Regions from separate parts of the Klebsiella oxytoca genome, predicted to be linked through region 3. Evidence: predicted binding sites of a transcription regulator. Region 3 holds the regulator's gene; each other region holds the start of a gene.
The links. The regulator PhoB, encoded in region 3, activates phosphate uptake and scavenging genes when phosphate is short. The targets are predictions, from matches to a motif close to CTGTCATAAAACTGNCNNAT.
Positions count from the first base shown of each region.

Region 1 (4,826 bases), 560 kb from region 3:
GGCGCTGCGTTACGAACAGGTTAATCCCTTTACTTTTGCCGAACCAACGTCGCCACATATCATCAGCGCCGCCGAAGGGCGACCGATTGACGCCGCCACGATTTCTGCGGGCCTGCGCGGGCTGGAAGCGTTGTCGGACTGGGTGCTGGTTGAGGGGGCGGGAGGCTGGTTTACGCCGCTTTCAGAAGCCCTGACCTTTGCCGATTGGGTTCAGGAGGAGCAGCTGCCGGTGATTCTGGTGGTCGGCGTTAAGCTGGGGTGTATCAACCACGCAATGCTTACCGCCCGGGCGGTGCTTCATGCCGGGTTGCCGCTGGCGGGATGGATAGCTAACGATATCCAGCCGCCGGGCAAACGTCATTCTGAGTATCTGGCGACGCTGAAGCGCGTGCTGCCCGCGCCGTTTCTGGGCGAAATCCCGTGGCTGGCGGATGCCGCTCAGCGCGAAGATCTCGGCCGGTTTCTTGACCTCAGCGCGCTGGATCCGGCGTCATCCATTTTGCCAGCAGCGGCGCATCCAGCTGCATAACATCGCCCTGGGCGACGTTGCGACCGCAGTGGAGCAGACAGAAACGATCCGCCACCCGGCGGATAAACGGCAGGTGCTGCTCGGCGATCAGTATCGTCAGCCCAATATCGCGATTCAGGCGCACCAGCAAATCTCCCAGCTTGTGGAGGAAACGCTGCCCGCCAACGCGTGATGGTTCATCAAGGATCAGCAGGCGCGGGCGGGTTATCAGCGCCCGGGCCAGCGCCAGCTGGTACTGATCGTCCGCGGTGAGCGTAATCCCTTTACTCTGCCGCAGGGCGTAAAGCTCGGGAAACAGATCGTAAATCTCCCCGGCGAACGCTGAGGCCGGTTCGCCACCCGCCGCCAGGGCGATATGCAGATTTTCCTCTACGCTTAGCTGCGAAAAGATACGTTTATCCTGCGGTACGTAGCCAATGCCGATGGCGCTACGCGACTGCGCGGAGAGCGGCATCAGGTCATAGGGCGCGGCTCCCGCTTCCTGCCAGGTCATACTGCCGCTGGCGACCGGAAGGTGGCCGGTAATGCAGTTGACGAGCGTTGTTTTTCCCATTCCCTGACCTCCCATAACGCCAGTGCACTGACCTGGCTTAAGCTCAAGATCGACATTCCACAGCGTGTGCTGGCTTCCGTAATAGTGATTGACGGCACGTAGACTCAACATAGACGTTTTCTCCTTTCCTGGGATAGCAGGCGACAAGAAGATGCTGCAAATCTCTTGCCAGGAAAAAGAACTCTCGGTATTTGCTGATAAACACAGATGCGGCCGGGAGAAAGGCGGCCAGCCTTGCACTTTCCCGGTGCCGGGACGCTGAAATGTGGTGCATAAATAACAAAAATTCCAGCTATTCTTAGCCGATAAATAGCAAAAAAAAATCAATAAAATTTTTTTGCAACCGGTTTTACTGCAGCGGTCAGGTTTGTCCGGGTAGCATGGGTCATGGGCTGCAGACAGTTATCCACTATTCCTGTGGATAACCTTGTGTATTAGAGTTAGAAAACTTGCGGTAAGCTAGAGAGTACGCGGCCTGCGGGCGAATTGACGCGAAACCCGTCTTTTATTAAAAACCCTTAAATATCAATTAATTGAATAAAAGCAATGCCTGTAAGAAAAGTGTCACCGGCTGCCATAAAACATTCATTACCTTGCTTGACAAATGTTAAATATCAAAACTTTTTGGGGATAACCCCACAGAGTGGTGGATTATTCCGTAAAGCGGTTTTTATTCGTTCATGATGATGGCAAAAAAGGCTGATTCGTCTGGATACGATAATATAACACTGTTTTTATATCCAGTATTTTTTGTTGGCAAAAGCTGAGCCGACGAGTAGAATTAAACACCTGCCGTCCAACCCTTCTTCAGGTTCTGATTGATGAGTAAACCATTTAAGCTGCATTCTGCTTTCCATCCGTCCGGCGACCAGCCGGAAGCCATTCGTCGCCTGGAAGAGGGGCTCGAAGATGGCCTGGCGCATCAAACGCTGCTCGGGGTGACCGGTTCAGGTAAAACGTTCACCATTGCCAACGTCATTGCCGATCTCCAGCGTCCGACGATGGTACTGGCGCCGAATAAAACCCTGGCTGCCCAGCTTTACGGCGAGATGAAAGAGTTCTTCCCGGAGAACGCGGTGGAGTATTTCGTCTCCTACTACGATTACTACCAGCCTGAAGCCTACGTACCAAGCTCGGATACCTTTATCGAGAAAGATGCGTCGGTGAACGAACATATTGAGCAGATGCGTCTGTCGGCGACCAAAGCGCTGCTGGAGCGTCGCGACGTGGTGGTAGTGGCATCGGTCTCCGCCATCTACGGTCTGGGCGACCCGGACCTATACCTGAAAATGATGCTGCACCTCACGGTCGGCATGATTATCGACCAGCGCGCCATTCTGCGCCGCCTGGCGGAGCTGCAGTATACCCGTAACGATCAAGCTTTTCAGCGCGGTACCTTCCGCGTACGCGGCGAAGTGATTGATATCTTCCCGGCAGAATCTGACGATATCGCGCTGCGCGTTGAGCTGTTCGATGAGGAAGTCGAGCGTCTGTCGCTGTTCGATCCGCTGACCGGCCACATCGAGTCAACTATCCCGCGCTTCACCGTTTACCCGAAAACTCACTACGTCACTCCACGCGAGCGTATCGTTCAGGCGATGGAGGAGATTAAAGTCGAACTGGCGGGGCGGCGTAAGGTGCTGCTGGAGAACAACAAGCTGCTTGAAGAGCAGCGCCTGAGCCAGCGTACGCAGTTCGATCTCGAAATGATGAACGAGCTGGGCTACTGCTCGGGGATTGAGAACTACTCGCGCTACCTGTCGGGCCGCGGGCCGGGCGAGCCGCCGCCGACGCTGTTCGACTACCTGCCGGCCGATGGTCTACTGGTGATTGATGAATCCCACGTCACTATTCCGCAAATCGGCGGTATGTACCGCGGGGACCGCGCGCGTAAAGAGACGCTGGTTGAGTACGGTTTCCGTTTGCCGTCAGCGCTGGATAACCGTCCGCTGAAGTTTGAAGAGTTTGAGGCTCTGGCGCCGCAAACTATCTATGTTTCGGCAACGCCGGGAGCCTATGAGCTGGATAAATCCGGCGACGAAGTGGTCGATCAGGTTGTCCGTCCAACGGGGCTGCTTGATCCGGTGATTGAAGTGCGTCCTGTGGCAACCCAGGTGGACGACCTGCTTTCGGAAATTCGCATCCGTACCGCGATCAACGAGCGCGTGCTGGTAACGACCCTGACCAAACGAATGGCAGAGGACTTAACCGAATATCTGGAAGAGCACGGTGAGCGAGTGCGCTACCTGCACTCGGATATCGATACCGTCGAGCGTATGGAGATTATTCGCGATCTGCGCCTCGGCGAATTTGACGTGCTGGTGGGCATCAACCTGCTGCGTGAAGGGTTAGATATGCCGGAAGTCTCGCTGGTGGCGATCCTTGATGCCGATAAAGAAGGCTTCCTGCGCTCTGAACGCTCGCTGATTCAGACTATTGGCCGCGCGGCGCGAAATATCAACGGTAAAGCGATTCTCTACGGCGACAAAATTACGCCGTCAATGGCGAAAGCGATCGGTGAAACCGAGCGCCGCCGCGAGAAGCAGCAGGCCTACAACGAAGAGCACGGTATTGTGCCGCAGGGGCTCAATAAGAAAGTGGTCGATATTCTGGCGCTTGGTCAGAATATCGCGAAAACCAAAACCAAGGGACGCAGTAAGGCTCGTTCTCCGGTTGAGGCGGATACCGTAGAGCTCACGCCGAAAGCGTTACAGCAGAAAATTCACGAGCTGGAAGGGCAGATGATGCAGCATGCTCAGAACCTGGAGTTTGAAGAGGCGGCGCAAATTCGCGACCAGCTCCATCAGCTGCGCGATCTGTTTATTGCCGCTTCGTAGGTCAATAGCGCCCGGTAGCGGCTGGCGCCTTACCGGGCTTACGGGATTGTGAACTGGATGTGGTTTTCGTCGGTCGGGTAAGGCGCCAGCCGTCACCCGACAGAAAAGCGAGCACATTAGCCAAAACGGGTTGCCAACAGACTTCGTTACTTATTGTCCTCTGTCGCGTTTTTCCGCGATGCTTAATGTTGGCTTAATATTGTTTGGCGAAACTATCCTCAATCTACTGAGGATAGCGCCATGCAAAAATTAACCTTTCGCGAATACCTGGCAGTCACCTGCGCTTTTGTTATCGTCGTTGCCTTTTTCCATCAATGGGTACTGACATTCTGACGGGAAGCTTTCGGGAAAAGCACCCATGCGCGAACGCCCGGCCCAGGCTGACGGTTGTGTAAAAAGAACTGGGCGTCGTGCAGCTGCGCGATGCGGGTAACGATGCTTAACCCAAGGCCAATACCGCCGTAGCGGCTGTCCATTCGGACGAACGCTTTACTCAATTCACCGCTTTTGGCCTCATCAATTCCCGGACCTTCATCCTCGACCGCCAGTATCGGCGTCGGGCCAGGCGTTATCGATACTTTAATCGTTGACCCTGTCGGGCTGTAACGATGCGCGTTTTCCACCAGATTCCGCAAAATCACCTTCACCAGCGTGGCGTCGCCCGAAACAACCGCTCCACCTTCTTTGTCGCTGAATACCAGCTTTTGCTGGCGCTGTTGCAGCATTGACTCCAGCTCGCTCTGCAGCGGTTCGAAAACATCCTCTTTCAGCGCGACCTGCTGATAGCTTCCGGCAGAAAACGACTGGCCGACGCGCGCCAGCTGAAGCAGTTGATTAATACTATTGGTCATTTGATCGAGACGCTGGATCAGCGGATCCACGCTTATGCCGTGCACTTTCGCCAGTA
Region 1 covers NZ_CP046115.1:1,811,875-1,816,700, forward strand. The annotation lists gene bioD (dethiobiotin synthase) at 1-529, shown strand, start outside; gene GJ746_RS08420 (ABC transporter ATP-binding protein) at 471-1,193, opposite strand; gene uvrB (excinuclease ABC subunit UvrB) at 1,904-3,919, shown strand; gene pmrB (two-component system sensor histidine kinase PmrB) at 4,231-4,826, opposite strand, start outside.
Region 1: uvrB (excinuclease ABC subunit UvrB) is a predicted target of PhoB. The motif match lies at 1,654-1,673, and genes of this name have one in related genera.

Region 2 (4,826 bases), 1.2 Mb from region 3:
GTCATTGGCGATGACTGCGAAATCAGCCCCTATACGGTGGTGGAAGATGCTCACCTGGAAGCCGCCTGCACTATCGGCCCATTCGCTCGCCTGCGTCCGGGTGCGGAGCTTCTGGAAGGCGCGCACGTTGGCAACTTTGTCGAAATTAAAAAGGCGCGCCTGGGTAAAGGCACTAAAGCCGGACATCTCTCCTATCTTGGTGACGCTGAGATTGGCGATAACGTTAATATCGGCGCTGGCACTATCACCTGTAACTATGATGGCGCAAATAAGCACAAAACGGTGATTGGCGATGATGTGTTTGTCGGTTCCGATAGCCAACTGGTGGCTCCGGTAACCGTTGGCAACGGCGTCACTATCGCTGCTGGAACAACGGTAACGCGCAATGTTGCCGATAACGAATTAGTTTTAAGCCGCGTACCGCAGGTCCATAAACAGGGCTGGCAGCGTCCGGTGAAGAAAAAGTAACGCTATTTCTCTTTCGCCCTTTCGGGGGAAAGAGCGGGGTGAGGGGATAAAATAATCCTCCCCCCACGGCAGTACCTATAAAAATAACCCCACTCTCTACAAGGCTCGGGGCGCCCGAAATACGGGCAAACAGGTTGACCGACAACGTATGGCATACAGCCAAAATCGGAATTAAAAACTATGTGTGGAATTGTTGGCGCAGTCGCGCAGCGTGATATTGCTGAAATCCTTCTCGAAGGTTTACGTCGTCTGGAATACCGCGGTTATGACTCCGCCGGTCTGGCGGTCGTCGATAACGAAGGTCATATGAACCGCGTTCGTCGCCTTGGGAAAGTCCAGATGCTGGCTCAGGCGTTGGAAGAACATCCGTTACACGGCGGGACCGGGATTGCCCATACCCGCTGGGCGACGCATGGTGAGCCATCTGAAGGTAATGCGCATCCGCATGTTTCTGACCATATTGTAGTGGTGCATAACGGGATCATCGAAAACCATGAGCCGCTGCGCGAGCTGCTGCAGTCAAGGGGCTACGTATTTGCCTCCGAGACGGACACTGAAGTTATTGCGCACCTGGTGCATTGGGAACTGGAGCAAGGCGGTACTCTGCGTGATGCCGTTCTGCGCACTATCCCGCAGCTGCGCGGCGCTTACGGCACGGTGATCATGGATTCCCGCGATCCGGGTACGCTGCTGGCCGCTCGTTCAGGTAGCCCGCTGGTGATTGGCCTGGGCATGGGAGAAAACTTCATCGCCTCCGATCAGCTGGCGCTGTTACCGGTTACCCGCCGCTTTATCTTCCTCGAAGAGGGCGATATTGCGGAAGTTACCCGCCGCTCGGTGACTGTCTTTGATAAATCAGGTGCGGAAGTGCTGCGCCCGGATATTGAATCCAATCTGCAGTACGATGCGGGTGATAAAGGTATCTATCGCCACTATATGCAAAAAGAGATCTACGAGCAGCCAAACGCTATCAAAAACACCCTTTCCGGGCGTATTAGCCATGGCGAGGTTGATCTGAGCGAGCTGGGCCCGAAAGCTAACGAGCTGCTGTCCCAGGTTGAGCATATCCAGATTATCGCCTGCGGTACCTCCTATAACTCAGGTATGGTTTCCCGCTACTGGTTTGAGTCGCTGGCCGGTGTGCCGTGCGATGTCGAAATCGCTTCTGAGTTCCGCTATCGTAAATCGGCCGTGCGTCGTAACAGTCTGATGATCACCCTCTCGCAGTCCGGCGAGACGGCGGATACGCTGGCTGGTCTGCGTCTGTCGAAAGAGCTGGGCTATCTGGGTTCGCTGGCGATCTGTAACGTGCCGGGTTCATCACTGGTGCGAGAGTCCGATCTGGCGATGATGACCAACGCCGGGACGGAAATTGGCGTTGCCTCGACCAAGGCGTTCACGACGCAGCTGACCGTTCTGCTGATGCTGGTGGCGAAACTGGCTCGCCTCAAAGGTCAGGATGCCGCTATCGAACACGATATCGTGCATGGTCTGCAGGCGCTGCCAAGCCGCATTGAGCAGGTGCTCTCGCAGGACAAGCGTATTGAAGCGTTGGCTGAGAATTTCTCTGACAAACACCACGCGCTGTTCCTTGGCCGCGGCGATCAGTATCCAATCGCCCTTGAAGGGGCGCTGAAGCTGAAAGAGATCTCCTATATTCACGCGGAAGCCTATGCCGCCGGCGAGCTGAAGCACGGTCCGCTGGCGCTGATTGATGCGGAAATGCCGGTAGTGGTGGTGGCACCGAACAACGAACTGCTGGAAAAACTGAAATCCAACATTGAAGAAGTTCGCGCCCGCGGCGGTCAGCTGTACGTTTTCGCCGACGGCGATGCGGGTTTCACCGGCAGCGACAATATGCACATCATTGAGATGCCGCATGTTGAAGAGGTGATTGCGCCAATCTTCTATACCGTACCGCTGCAGCTGCTGGCATATCACGTCGCGCTGATTAAAGGTACTGACGTTGACCAGCCGCGTAACCTGGCGAAATCGGTGACCGTGGAATAACGAATTTACACCGTTGAAAGGGCTGCCTTCCGGCAGCCCTTTTTGTTATCCGTATGGGTTGGATAGCGGCTGTTGTTCCACCCGCTTTATGACAGTCTGTCATTTTTAATACGCTTTTTGCCTGTCATAAAAATAAAATTTTCCGCTAATCTTTTCATCATTATTTAAATTAACAATATGATTTATATTGTTTTTATTTATCATTAAAACCTGCATTTTGGTGTGTCATAAAACTGTAATAATTCGTACATTTTACTGTCACCTGTTTGTCCTATTTTGCTCACCATAGCTTCGAAACAATGGTTTACGAATCCAGCAGGAGACATTATGAACGTTATGCGTACCACCGTCGCAACAGTTGTCGCCGCGACCTTATCGATGAGCGCTTTCTCTGCATTCGCAGCAGCAAGCCTGACTGGCGCAGGTGCTACTTTTCCTGCTCCGGTGTATGCCAAATGGGCTGATACCTACCAGAAAGAGACGGGTAATAAAGTCAATTACCAGGGTATTGGTTCTTCTGGTGGCGTAAAACAGATCACCGCCAACACCGTTGACTTCGGTGCTTCTGATGCTCCTCTGGCCGATGACAAACTGGCTCAGGAAGGTCTGTTCCAGTTCCCGACCGTTATCGGCGGCGTGGTACTGGCTATCAACCTGCCGGGTGTAAAATCCGGTGAGCTGGTGCTCGACGGTAAAACGTTGGGTGACATCTACCTGGGCAAAATTAAAAAATGGGATGACGAGGCCATTGCTAAGCTCAACCCTGGCCTGAAGCTGCCTTCTCAGAATATCGCTGTCGTCCGCCGTGCGGATGGCTCCGGTACTTCCTTCGTTTTCACCAGCTACCTGGCGAAAGTGAACGAAGAGTGGAAATCTAAAATTGGCGCTGGCTCTACCGTAAACTGGCCGACCGGACTGGGTGGTAAAGGCAACGACGGCATTGCCGCTTTCGTTCAGCGTCTGCCTGGCTCTATCGGCTACGTTGAGTATGCTTACGCGAAACAAAACAACCTTGCTTACACCAAACTGCTGTCTGCTGACGGTAAGCCGGTGAGTCCAACTGAAGATAATTTCGCTAATGCTGCGAAAGGAATCGACTGGAGCAAATCCTTTGCACAGGATTTGACTAACCAGAAAGGCGATAACGCGTGGCCGATCACCTCAACGACCTTCATCCTGGTGCATAAGGCTTCCAACAAGCCAGAGCAGACCGCTGAAGTGCTGAAGTTCTTCGACTGGGCATACAAAAACGGTGGTAAAGAAGCAAACGCGCTGGATTATGCCACTCTGCCGGAAAACGTGGTTGAGCAAGTTCGCGCAGCATGGAAGACCAACGTAAAGGACAGCAGCGGTAAAGCGCTGTACTAATACCCGTCATTTTTCGAGCTGCAGCAGCGGTGTACCCCGGTCACATAGCGTGATTAGGCATAAGTTGGCCGTCTTCCTGTAGCTCGAATTATTTAGGGTATGGCATTACCTTTGCCAGAAAGATCAGTAAACTACGTGTTTTTCTGGCCCGAAACTGAAGAGTAACTTATGGCTGCAACCAAGCCGGCATTTAACCCTCCGGGGAAAAAGGGTGACATAATTTTCAGCGTGCTGGTGAAACTGGCGGCGCTGATTGTGCTATTGATGCTTGGCGGCATCATCGTCTCTCTCATCATCTCTTCCTGGCCAAGCATTGAGAAATTTGGCTTCTCCTTCCTGTGGACCAAAGAGTGGGATGCGCCGAATCAGATTTTCGGTGCCCTGGTGCCTATTTACGGAACGCTGGTCACATCATTTATCGCGCTGCTGATCGCCGTACCGGTAAGCTTCGGTATCGCACTGTTCCTGACCGAACTGTCGCCAGCCTGGCTTAAACGCCCGCTGGGTATTGCCATCGAGCTGCTGGCCGCGATCCCGAGTATCGTTTACGGCATGTGGGGCCTGTTTATTTTCGCCCCGCTGTTTGCGACTTACTTCCAGGAGCCGGTTGGCAACGTCCTGTCTACCATTCCGTTCGTTGGCGCGCTTTTTGCGGGCCCGGCATTTGGTATCGGTATTCTGGCTGCGGGCGTCATTCTGGCCATTATGATCATTCCTTATATCGCAGCCGTTATGCGTGACGTTTTCGAACAGACGCCGGTGATGATGAAAGAGTCGGCTTATGGTATCGGCTGTACGACGTGGGAAGTTATCTGGCGTATCGTTCTGCCCTTTACTAAAAACGGCGTTATTGGCGGCATCATGCTTGGATTAGGGCGCGCGCTAGGGGAAACCATGGCGGTAACCTTTATTATCGGCAACACTTACCAGCTTGATAGCGCTTCGTTATATATGCCCGGCAACAGTATTACTTCCGCGCT
Region 2 covers NZ_CP046115.1:19,338-24,163, reverse strand. The annotation lists gene glmU (bifunctional UDP-N-acetylglucosamine diphosphorylase/glucosamine-1-phosphate N-acetyltransferase GlmU) at 1-468, shown strand, start outside; gene glmS (glutamine--fructose-6-phosphate transaminase (isomerizing)) at 649-2,478, shown strand; gene pstS (phosphate ABC transporter substrate-binding protein PstS) at 2,806-3,846, shown strand; gene pstC (phosphate ABC transporter permease PstC) at 4,015-4,826, shown strand, end outside.
Region 2: pstS (phosphate ABC transporter substrate-binding protein PstS) is a predicted target of PhoB. The motif match lies at 2,701-2,720, and genes of this name have one in related genera.

Region 3 (4,826 bases):
GAGACGGTGGCGGTGCGCGGCGTGGCGAACAGAGGCCCAACGGCGAGATAGCAAACCACCGCCAGCAGGATACCGGCAACTTTACCAATCGGCGTGCTCAGGCTCTCTACGCCGCCGCCGACTTTCGCCAGCGCCACAACCGTTAGCACCGGCAGACCCACGGCGGTAATCAGAAAGCCAATAGCCGCGGTCCAGACGTGTTCGCCGGCCTGTAAGCCAACCATCGGCGGAAAGATAATATTGCCTGCACCGACGAACAGCGCGAAGGTCATAAAGCCCAACGCAATGATGTCGCGAGATTTTAACTGATGGGTCATAAATTCATTACAGCCTGTGGATGTGGTGTTGTAAAAACGGATTAATACCGCGCCTTTCCCCTGGGGATGATACAGCGGCCATTATCATTAAACTCAGCGGGATATGCTCCCAAAGCGGCGTGGAAAAGAATTGTTTTTTGAATTACCACGCAAAAACAGTCTGTCTGCGACCGTAGGCGGGCAATTTAAACGCTTATAACGTTTTAAAGCAAGGAGGGATCGCAAAAGCAGATGATTATGCTAACTCTATTTTTATAAGTAGAATTATTTACCTGATTGATGGAAAACCTCTGGCTTATCATGCGAACAAAAAAGCAGCTAACGTTCGTTAATTACGCAGCTTCGATTTAACAGCAAACGAAAATGACCAGCCGAAGCTGGTCATTGGCAAGTAAAGCTGACACCCACGTATCAGGGGTCAATTTTTGGCAATCAAACGTTCCGGTAGCAGAAAGCTAAAACGGGTACCTTTACCCGGCGTACTCGCGATCTCAAGACGGCTGTCATGGTGGCTAACGGCATGTTTGACAATCGCCAGCCCCAGCCCGCTGCCGCCGGTTTGCCTGGATCGTGCTTTATCGACCCGATAGAAACGCTCCGTCAGGCGCGGAATGTGCTCCGGCGCGATCCCCGGTCCGTTATCCTCAACGCTAAACAGCGCGCCGTGCGGCGCCCGCTGCCAGCTCACGGTAATTTCCGTTCCCGGCGGCGTATGGTTGATCGCGTTATACACCAGGTTGGAAATGGCGCTGCGCAGCTGTTCTTCATTCCCCAGCACTTTTAACGACTCATCCACCGAAAAATGCAGGACGTGCTGCTGCTGGCTCAGCGTTTGCGCTTCGCGCTCGACGACCCGCAGCATCATCGGAACATCAATTTTGTCATTCATTGCCAGAGCCGGTGCGGCTTCAATCCGCGACAGCGTCAGCAGCTGTTTCACCAGGCCTTCCATCCGCTGGGTCTGCTCGCGCATGGTGTGCAACGCTTTTTCACGCGTCGCGCCTTCCAGAACCGCCTCCTGCATCATCTCCAGGTATCCCTGCAGCACCGTCAGCGGGGTTCGCAGTTCATGGCTGACGTTGGCAAAAAAGTTGCGCCGAGCGCCCTCAAGCTGATGCATCTGGGTAACATCGCGCGCCACCATCAGCAGCTGTTTGTCGCTGTAGGGCATCACGCGAATCTCCAGATGGCGACCGTTATTGAGCACCAGATTTAGCGGTTTAGAGAAATCTTTAGCTTTGAGGTAATTAGCAAATTCCGGATAGCGTAGAAGGTTAAGGATATTCTGCCCGTTATCGTCCGGCCAGCGCAGATTAAGGATCTGCTGGGCAAGGCCATTACACCAGAACATGACGCCTTCTTCGGTGGTCAACACCACCGCATCCGGCAGAGACTCCGCCCCGCTGCGAAAGCGTTTGATCAAACTGCCCAGCTCACGACGGCGCTTTTTATTACGCATCTGCATCTGGTGCAGACCGTACAAGAGGGGTTCCCAGCTGCCGCTGCCCGGCGGCGGCGTCATACTGCGGTCAACCCACAGCCACCACGACAGGCGCATCAAATTCCAGAAATGCCAGATAAGCAGACCGGTCACCGCCGCCAGCAGAAACCACGGCAGGTGACCTAAAAACGCCCCGAGGATCAGGGCCGGGATACAACACAAGAAAAGCTCAAGCGCCAGCCTTTTCCATGACAGCCGTTCCAGCACGGTTCACACTCCTGTCAACATTCAGAAACGGGCGGAGAAACGATATCCCGTACCGCGAACCGTTTGTACCATCCGGTCATGGCCGCTATGTTCCAGCGCTTTACGCAGACGACGAATATGCACGTCCACCGTTCTGTCTTCTACATATACGTTAGTTCCCCAGACGTGATTCAGCAGCTGCTCGCGGCTATAGACTCGTTCCGGGTGCGTCATGAAGAAGTGTAATAATTTAAATTCCGTCGGCCCCATATCCAGCGGATTTTCGCCGGTCATGACGCGATGCGAAGAAGGGTCGAGGCTCAGTCCCTGCATCTCAATCACCTCTTCTACCGCCATTGGCGAAATGCGCCGCATCACGGCTTTAATTCGCGCGACCAGCTCTTTTGGCGAAAATGGCTTAGTGATGTAATCATCCGCGCCGGTCTCCAGGCCGCGAACGCGATCTTCCTCTTCACCGCGGGCGGTCAGCATCACCACCGGAATCTCGCGGGTCATCGCTTCACGCTTGAGCTGTTTAATAAACTGCAGACCCGACCCACCCGGCAGCATCCAGTCAAGGAGGATCAAATCAGGCCAGGGTTCATTGAGCTGATTGACCGCGCTGTCAAAATCTTCCGCCTCGACGGGCTGAAAGCCGTTTTGCTCCAGAACAAAGCAAACTATTTCGCGGATTGGAGCTTCATCTTCAACGACCAGAATTCTTCTCGCCATTATTTACCCTGTATTTTTTAGCCATCAGTATAGAAGTGCGCGGCCATTATGCGTCAGATTTATGACAGATTTATGAAAAACATGACCGCCAGATGAACGCGGATTTCGAATTGTGACACGGACTTAACGCATCGGAGGGCGGTGTTATGCCCGCCATACTTCAAGTTGCTTGTGCGTTGGCTGCGAATTACGCGGCCCATCCATCGGCCTCGCCCCCAAGGGGCCTGTTCAAGGCGTGTCCTGTCCTGCAACTCAAATTATTTAGGGTATATAATGCCGTTTCTGCTTTTCTCTATGGGACGATTATGCGCATCCTTCACACGTCTGACTGGCATCTTGGCCAGAATTTTTACAGCAAAAGCCGTGCCGCCGAACACCAGGCGTTTCTCGACTGGCTGCTGGCCAGCGCGCAGGAGCATGACGTTGATGCCATTATTGTCGCCGGCGATATTTTTGATACCGGCTCACCGCCGAGCTACGCGCGCGAGCTGTATAACCGCTTTGTCGTACAGCTACAGCAGACCGGCTGTCAGCTGGTGGTGCTGGCGGGAAATCATGATTCGGTAGCTACCCTCAATGAGTCGCGAGACATTCTGGCGTTCCTGAAAACAACGGTGGTGGCTAATGCCGGTCACGCGCCCTTTATTCTTCCGCTACGCGATGGTTCGCCCGGGGCGATTTTCTGTCCGGTACCGTTTCTGCGCCCCCGTGAGCTGGTGAGCAGCCAGGCCGGGCACTCCAGCGGCGAAAAGCAGCAGCAGCTCCTCAGCGCCATCAGCGACTATTACCAGCAGCAGTACCAGCAGGCCTGCGAGCTGCGCGGCGACCGACCGCTGCCGATTATCGCCAGCGGCCATTTGACTACCGTCGGCGCCAGTAAAAGCGACGCGGTTCGCGAAATCTATATCGGTACTCTCGACGCCTTCCCGGCTAATCGCTTTCCTCCCGCCGACTATATCGCGCTCGGCCATATCCATCGGGCGCAGATTGTGGGCGGCTGCGAGCATATTCGCTACAGCGGCTCCCCCATTCCGCTCAGTTTTGATGAAACCGGGAAAAATAAAAGCGTAAACCTGGTGACCTTCAGCGCTGGCCGCCTGACGGACGTCACGCCGCTCATCGTCCCCATTACCCAGCCGCTGGCGGTACTAAAAGGCGATTTTGCCAGCATTAGCGAGCAGTTAAACCAATGGCGTGACAATCATCAGCAACCCGCCGTCTGGGTCGATATTGAAATCACCAGCGACGAATATTTGCATGATATCCCGCGCAAAATTCAGGCGCAGACCGAAACGCTGCCGGTAGAGGTGCTGCTGGTGCGCCGCAGTCGCGCCCAGCGCGAGCGCATACTGGCGGGTGAAAAGCGGGAGACCCTCAGCGAACTGCAGGTAGAGGACGTATTCGCCCGTCGCCTGGCGCTGGAAACCCTGGAAGCGGCGCAGCAGCAGCGCCTGGAACAGCTGTTTAATGAAACGCTGCATAGTCTGAACGGTGAGGAACACCTGTGAAAATCCTGAGCTTACGCCTGAAAAACCTCAATTCATTAAAAGGCGAGTGGAAAATCGATTTCACCGCCGAGCCGTTCGCCAGCAACGGGCTGTTCGCTATCACCGGGCCAACCGGCGCCGGAAAAACCACGCTGCTGGATGCCATCTGCCTCGCGCTGTATCACGAAACGCCGCGCCTGAGCAGCGTGTCGCAATCGCAGAACGATCTGATGACCCGCGACACCGCCGAATGCCTCGCCGAAGTGGAATTTGAGGTAAAAGGCACCGCCTACCGTGCGTTCTGGAGTCAGAATCGGGCGCGGAACCAGCCGGACGGCAACCTGCAGGTACCGCGCGTCGAACTGGCGCGCTGCGAAGACGGCAAAATCCTCGCCGATAAGGTCAAAGATAAGCTGGAAATGACCGCTTCGCTCACCGGACTGGACTACGGCCGCTTCACCCGCTCTATGCTGCTGTCACAGGGGCAGTTCGCCGCCTTCCTGAATGCCAAACCGAAAGAGCGCGCCGAGCTGTTGGAAGAACTGACCGGCACCGAAATTTACGGTCAGATTTCCGCTCAGGTCTTTGAAAAACATAAGCAGG
Region 3 covers NZ_CP046115.1:1,252,771-1,257,596, reverse strand. The annotation lists gene brnQ (branched-chain amino acid transporter carrier protein BrnQ) at 1-317, opposite strand, end outside; gene phoR (phosphate regulon sensor histidine kinase PhoR) at 736-2,025, opposite strand; gene phoB (phosphate response regulator transcription factor PhoB) at 2,047-2,736, opposite strand; gene sbcD (exonuclease subunit SbcD) at 3,042-4,244, shown strand; gene sbcC (exonuclease subunit SbcC) at 4,241-4,826, shown strand, end outside.

Region 4 (4,826 bases), 2.2 Mb from region 3:
ACGATTCCTCTGTAGTTCAGTCGGTAGAACGGCGGACTGTTAATCCGTATGTCACTGGTTCGAGTCCAGTCAGAGGAGCCAGATTTAAAAAAGCCCGCTTTTTAGCGGGCTTTTTGTTTTCCATTACGCAGAGCGGTTCGGGAAAATCAGGCTGAAAACAATTTGAGCTGCAGGCGGCTGCGGCAAGCACTGAGCGCGGGCCTCACCGCCGTGCAGAGTCATAATAGCGCGCACAATTGACAGCCCCAGCCCGCTGGCGTGGCTACTGCGCGCCGCGTCTGCACGATAGAAACGCTCAAACAGTTTTTCCAGATGTGCCTGCGCAATCGGCGGGCCCTGATTAATCACCTGGATGACCTGGCGGGTGTCTTCTGCCGCGGCTCTTAATATGATTTGGCTCGATTCATCGGCATACCGTACCGCGTTGGCGACCAGATTGCTTAATGCCCGCTGGAACAGCATCGCATCGGCCCACAGCAGCCCTTCACCTTCGCAAATCAGCTGAACATCCCGCTCCTCCGCCAGCCCCTCGAAATAATCCGCAACTCGCTGTAGCTCCTGCGCAATATCCAGGATCCGGTAGTTCAGCACCGACTGCGCATGGCTGGCTCGCGCCAGAAACAGAATATTTTCCACCATACGTGAAATGCGCTCCAGCTCCTCCATATTGTTAGAGAGCAGAGTTTCATACTCTTCCACGCTGCGAGACTGATACAAGGCCACCTGACACTGGCCCATCAGCGCTCCCACCGGCGTGCGGATCTCGTGCGCCAGATCGGCGGAAAACCGCGTCAGGCGCTGATAGCCTTCGTTAAGTCTGTCGAGCATGGCATTGAACGAAATAATAAGCTGTTGCAGCTCTCGCGGCGCATCCTGCTCGCTCAGGCGGGTCGCCAGGGTACTGGGCGTAATGACCGCCGCCTCTGCGGCCATGCGTCTTAGCGGCCTCAGCACGCGGCGCATCACCCAGTAGCCCAGCAGCGCAATCGCCAGAAAAGCCGTCACCACTGCCGCGATGACGCGCCATAAATAGCGCGCCAGCATTTTCTGTTCATTTACCATGACATGCGCGACGGAAATTTGCAGCTCCCTGCCATCTTCCAGCGTCACCAGACCGGATGCCACCCGTAACGGCACTCCCTGCGCGGTCACCCCACCCTGTACCTCATCCAGGCGCTGCGGGCGGTCCACCGGCGTCGGCGTCACCGGCGGTAACTGCACCCTGCCGGGATTAACGTTAATTAATGGAGTCTGGCCCGGGATGCGAAAAATTAAAACGTCCTGCTCGTTGCCCAGCATATTTTCGAACATCCCGGTATTCGCCACCAGCCGTTCCAGCGGGAAGCGTTTGCTCAGCACGTTGCGGTAATACTCTATTCGTCCGGTCACCTGCAGATCGCTACGGTGAATCATCTCATGGCGCATAGCGTTATATAAATATCCACCAGCGGCGCTCACCACCAGCGCCGCGACCAGCGCAAACAGGATAGCGCTTCGTAGCGTCAACGATGTCGCCTGCCAGCGCCGGGCCAGCACGTTCATGAACGAACCTCACAGACGTAACCGATCCCACGCACGGTATGAATAAGCTTGATCTCGAACGGCCGGTCGATTTTGGCGCGCAGGCGTTTGATAGCCACGTCGACCACGTTGGTGTCGCTGTCGAAATTCATATCCCAGACCTGCGAGGCGATCATGGTGCGCGAGAGTACCTCTCCTTCCCGCCTGACCAACAGATGCAGCAGCATAAATTCTTTATTGGTCAGCGCAATCACGGTGTCCTGACGGGTAGCTCTGCGCCGCAGCACATCAATATGCAGGTCGGCAATTTCATAACGATCGGACTCCCGTACGGTTCCGCGGCGCAGAAGAGTGCGCAAACGCAGTACCAGCTCGGTAAATGAGAAAGGTTTGACCAGGTAATCATCAGCCCCCAGTTCCAGGCCATGAATACGGTCCTGTACCTCGTCGCGGGCGGTAAGAAACAGTATTGGTACATCGCTTTTCTTGCGTAAAACATCAATAATCTGCCAGCCGTCAAGCCCAGGCAGCATGACGTCAAGGACAATCGCATCGTAACCATACTCCAGCGCCCGAAATAAACCGTCGGTACCATCACGCGCCAGATCAACGCCGTATCCGGCCTCAGTTAACCCCTTCTTCAGGTAATTACCGGTCCCGATATCATCTTCTACAACTAATATGCGCATTCTTACCACCTCATTACGTCTGCAAACAGATTAACAGTTTCTGCGCCGCGGCTTGATGACATTAATGTCATCAAACTGACATGGTGCTGTCCCGATCGCCGGACCATGCTTAACAGGCAAATGATTACAGGAGAATGTTATGCAGACACACCATCGTAGTATCGCCGGTTTACTGTTATCCACCCTGATGCTATGCAGCGGCATAGCCACCGCCGCACAGACGCCAGGCAAAGCTATCGCGCCGCTGCGCGGTACCGTTGACCAGGTCTCAGATACCAGCCTGCAGGTTAGCGATCGTAAAGGAGAAAAGGTCGTCGTAAAACTCAACGACAAAACCCAGATTTTTAGCGTCGCGAAAGGCTCGGCTGAGGATATCAAGCCGGACAGCTTTATCGGCACCGCAGCCGTGCCCCAGGCCGACGGTAGCCTGAAAGCGCTTGAAGTCCACGTCTTTGCCGCCAGCCTGCGGGGCACGGGTGAAGGGCATTCCCCGTGGGAATCCGCCGACGGTAAAATCAATACGATGACCAACGGCACCATCGGCAAGCTGGTAAACACCAACGGCCGCACGTTAACCGTTAATTATGGCGATCGGCAAAAGAACGTCATCGTGCCTGACAATACGCCGGTGGTAACCATCGATCCCGGCGATCGCAGTCTGCTGAAGCCCGGAACCCATGTCGTGCTGTTCTCCGCTACTGACGATAAAGGCGAACGCGTCGCTACCCGCATTTCTGCCGGCAAAGACGGTACCGTACCGCCGATGTAACTCAGGAGAAGGGCATGAAAACCAACGCGTCGCGGCCGGTGCATCGCTGGCCGGTCAGGCTCACCCATTGGGTGAATCTGGTCGCCATGATCTGCATGTTCATGAGCGGCTGGGAAATCTACAACGCTGCGCCGCTGTTCGACTTCCGCTTTCCGCCCTCCGTTACCCTGGGCGGCTGGCTGGGCGGCGCGATTGGCTGGCACCTGGCGGTAATGTGGCTGCTGGTGGTTAACGCTCTGTGTTATCTGCTGTGGAGTTTATTAAGCGGTCATCTCCGCCGCGATCTGCTGCCGCTGCATCTGGCCGCGCTCCGGCGGGATATCTGGCTAACCCTCACGCTGCGGCTAAACCACCGACCTGGCCACTACAACGCCATTCAAAAGCTGATGTACCTCGGCGTTATGGCCCTCGGCCTGCTGCTGGTGTTTTCCGGGCTGGCTATCTGGAAACCGGTACAGCTCTCATGGCTGGTGGCTCTGTTCGGCGGTTTTGCTATCGCGCGCTATGTTCACTTTTTCGCTATGGCTGGCATCGGGCTGTTTGTCGTTGTCCATGTGCTGATGGTGATTATCGTCCCTTCCACCCTGTGGGCCATGCTGTCAGGAGGCAAACATGAAGGATAAAACTCCATCCCGCCGCGCGCCCGCGCTGGAGCCGGAGCAGAAAAAACAGCTGGTAAATCTGCAGCGACGATTACTCCTGCGATCCGGTCTGACCCTCGGAGGCGTGGCGATGCTGACCGGATGCAATATGCAAGATGGCGATGAGATAGACAAAGTGCTGTGGGCTATGTCGCGCTGGAACGATCGGGTACAGTCCTGGCTGTTCAGCGGCCAACGCCTGGCCCAGACTTATTGTCGGGATCAAATTACCGACCCCTTTCCGTTCAATGCTTTTTATCCGCAATACAACGCGCCGGAAGTCGATCTGTTCGACTATCGTCTGGAAGTCTCCGGCAAGGTAGAGAAAAAAGCCCCGTGGACGCTGGAACAGTTACAGCATCTGCCACAACAAAGCCAAATTACCCGGCTAATCTGCATTGAAGGCTGGAGCGCGATTGGTCAATGGGGTGGCGTACCGCTAAAGCTATTCCTGCAGCATGTCGGCGCCGATCTCAACGCGCGTTATGTCGGCTTTAAGTGCGCGGATCGTTACTACACCAGCATTGATATGGCCACCGCGCTGCATCCGCAAACCATTCTGGCACTGGATTTTGCCGGTAAGTCGCTGCCTGTGGAATTTGGCTATCCGCTAAGGTTACGGGTGCCGACCAAGCTGGGGTTCAAAAACGCCAAGCATATCGCCGCTATTTTCGTCAGCGATACCAACCCCGGCGGTTACTGGGAAGATCAGGGCTATAACTGGTTTAGCGGTATTTAGACGCCCTGAACAGGATCGGTGTCAATGCCGCCGACATTGTGGGGAATCACCCTACGGGGGCTGCGAAAATGACGTCTTCCAGCAAGCCCGTTTGCCGGCGCCAGGCGGCAAACTCCCCATCAAGCCCTGTATTAATACTCCATGCTTTCCATCAGCAGCGGGCGCGTTATCTCGACAGCAGAAACCGCCCGGTATGACGACAGTTAAAAACCGCTACCTGCGTCGGCAAGCATCGCTGAACTGCCAATTTCCACCGGCATTCCGGAGCGGCGTTCCAGCGCCTGCTCCGCGCGAGTCATATCTACGCCCTCACCTTTCACAAAGGTCTGAATAGCCGGCGTGAGTGGAAGCGGAACCTTCCGGTCCGACTCATACTCCGCCCGGTTACGCGACAATGGCTCGTGGACTTCAACCCAACGACTCCCGTCCGGCTCGGCGGTATATTTCACCGGCTGATCGATAATTTG
Region 4 covers NZ_CP046115.1:3,478,834-3,483,659, forward strand. The annotation lists tRNA gene GJ746_RS16250 (tRNA-Asn) at 6-81, shown strand; gene GJ746_RS16255 (heavy metal sensor histidine kinase) at 124-1,542, opposite strand; gene GJ746_RS16260 (heavy metal response regulator transcription factor) at 1,539-2,210, opposite strand; gene GJ746_RS16265 (DUF5666 domain-containing protein) at 2,350-2,979, shown strand; gene GJ746_RS16270 (cytochrome b/b6 domain-containing protein) at 2,994-3,602, shown strand; gene GJ746_RS16275 (molybdopterin-dependent oxidoreductase) at 3,592-4,359, shown strand; gene ldtA (L,D-transpeptidase) at 4,563-4,826, opposite strand, start outside.
Region 4: GJ746_RS16260 (heavy metal response regulator transcription factor) is a predicted target of PhoB. The motif match lies at 2,275-2,294, and genes of this name have one in related genera.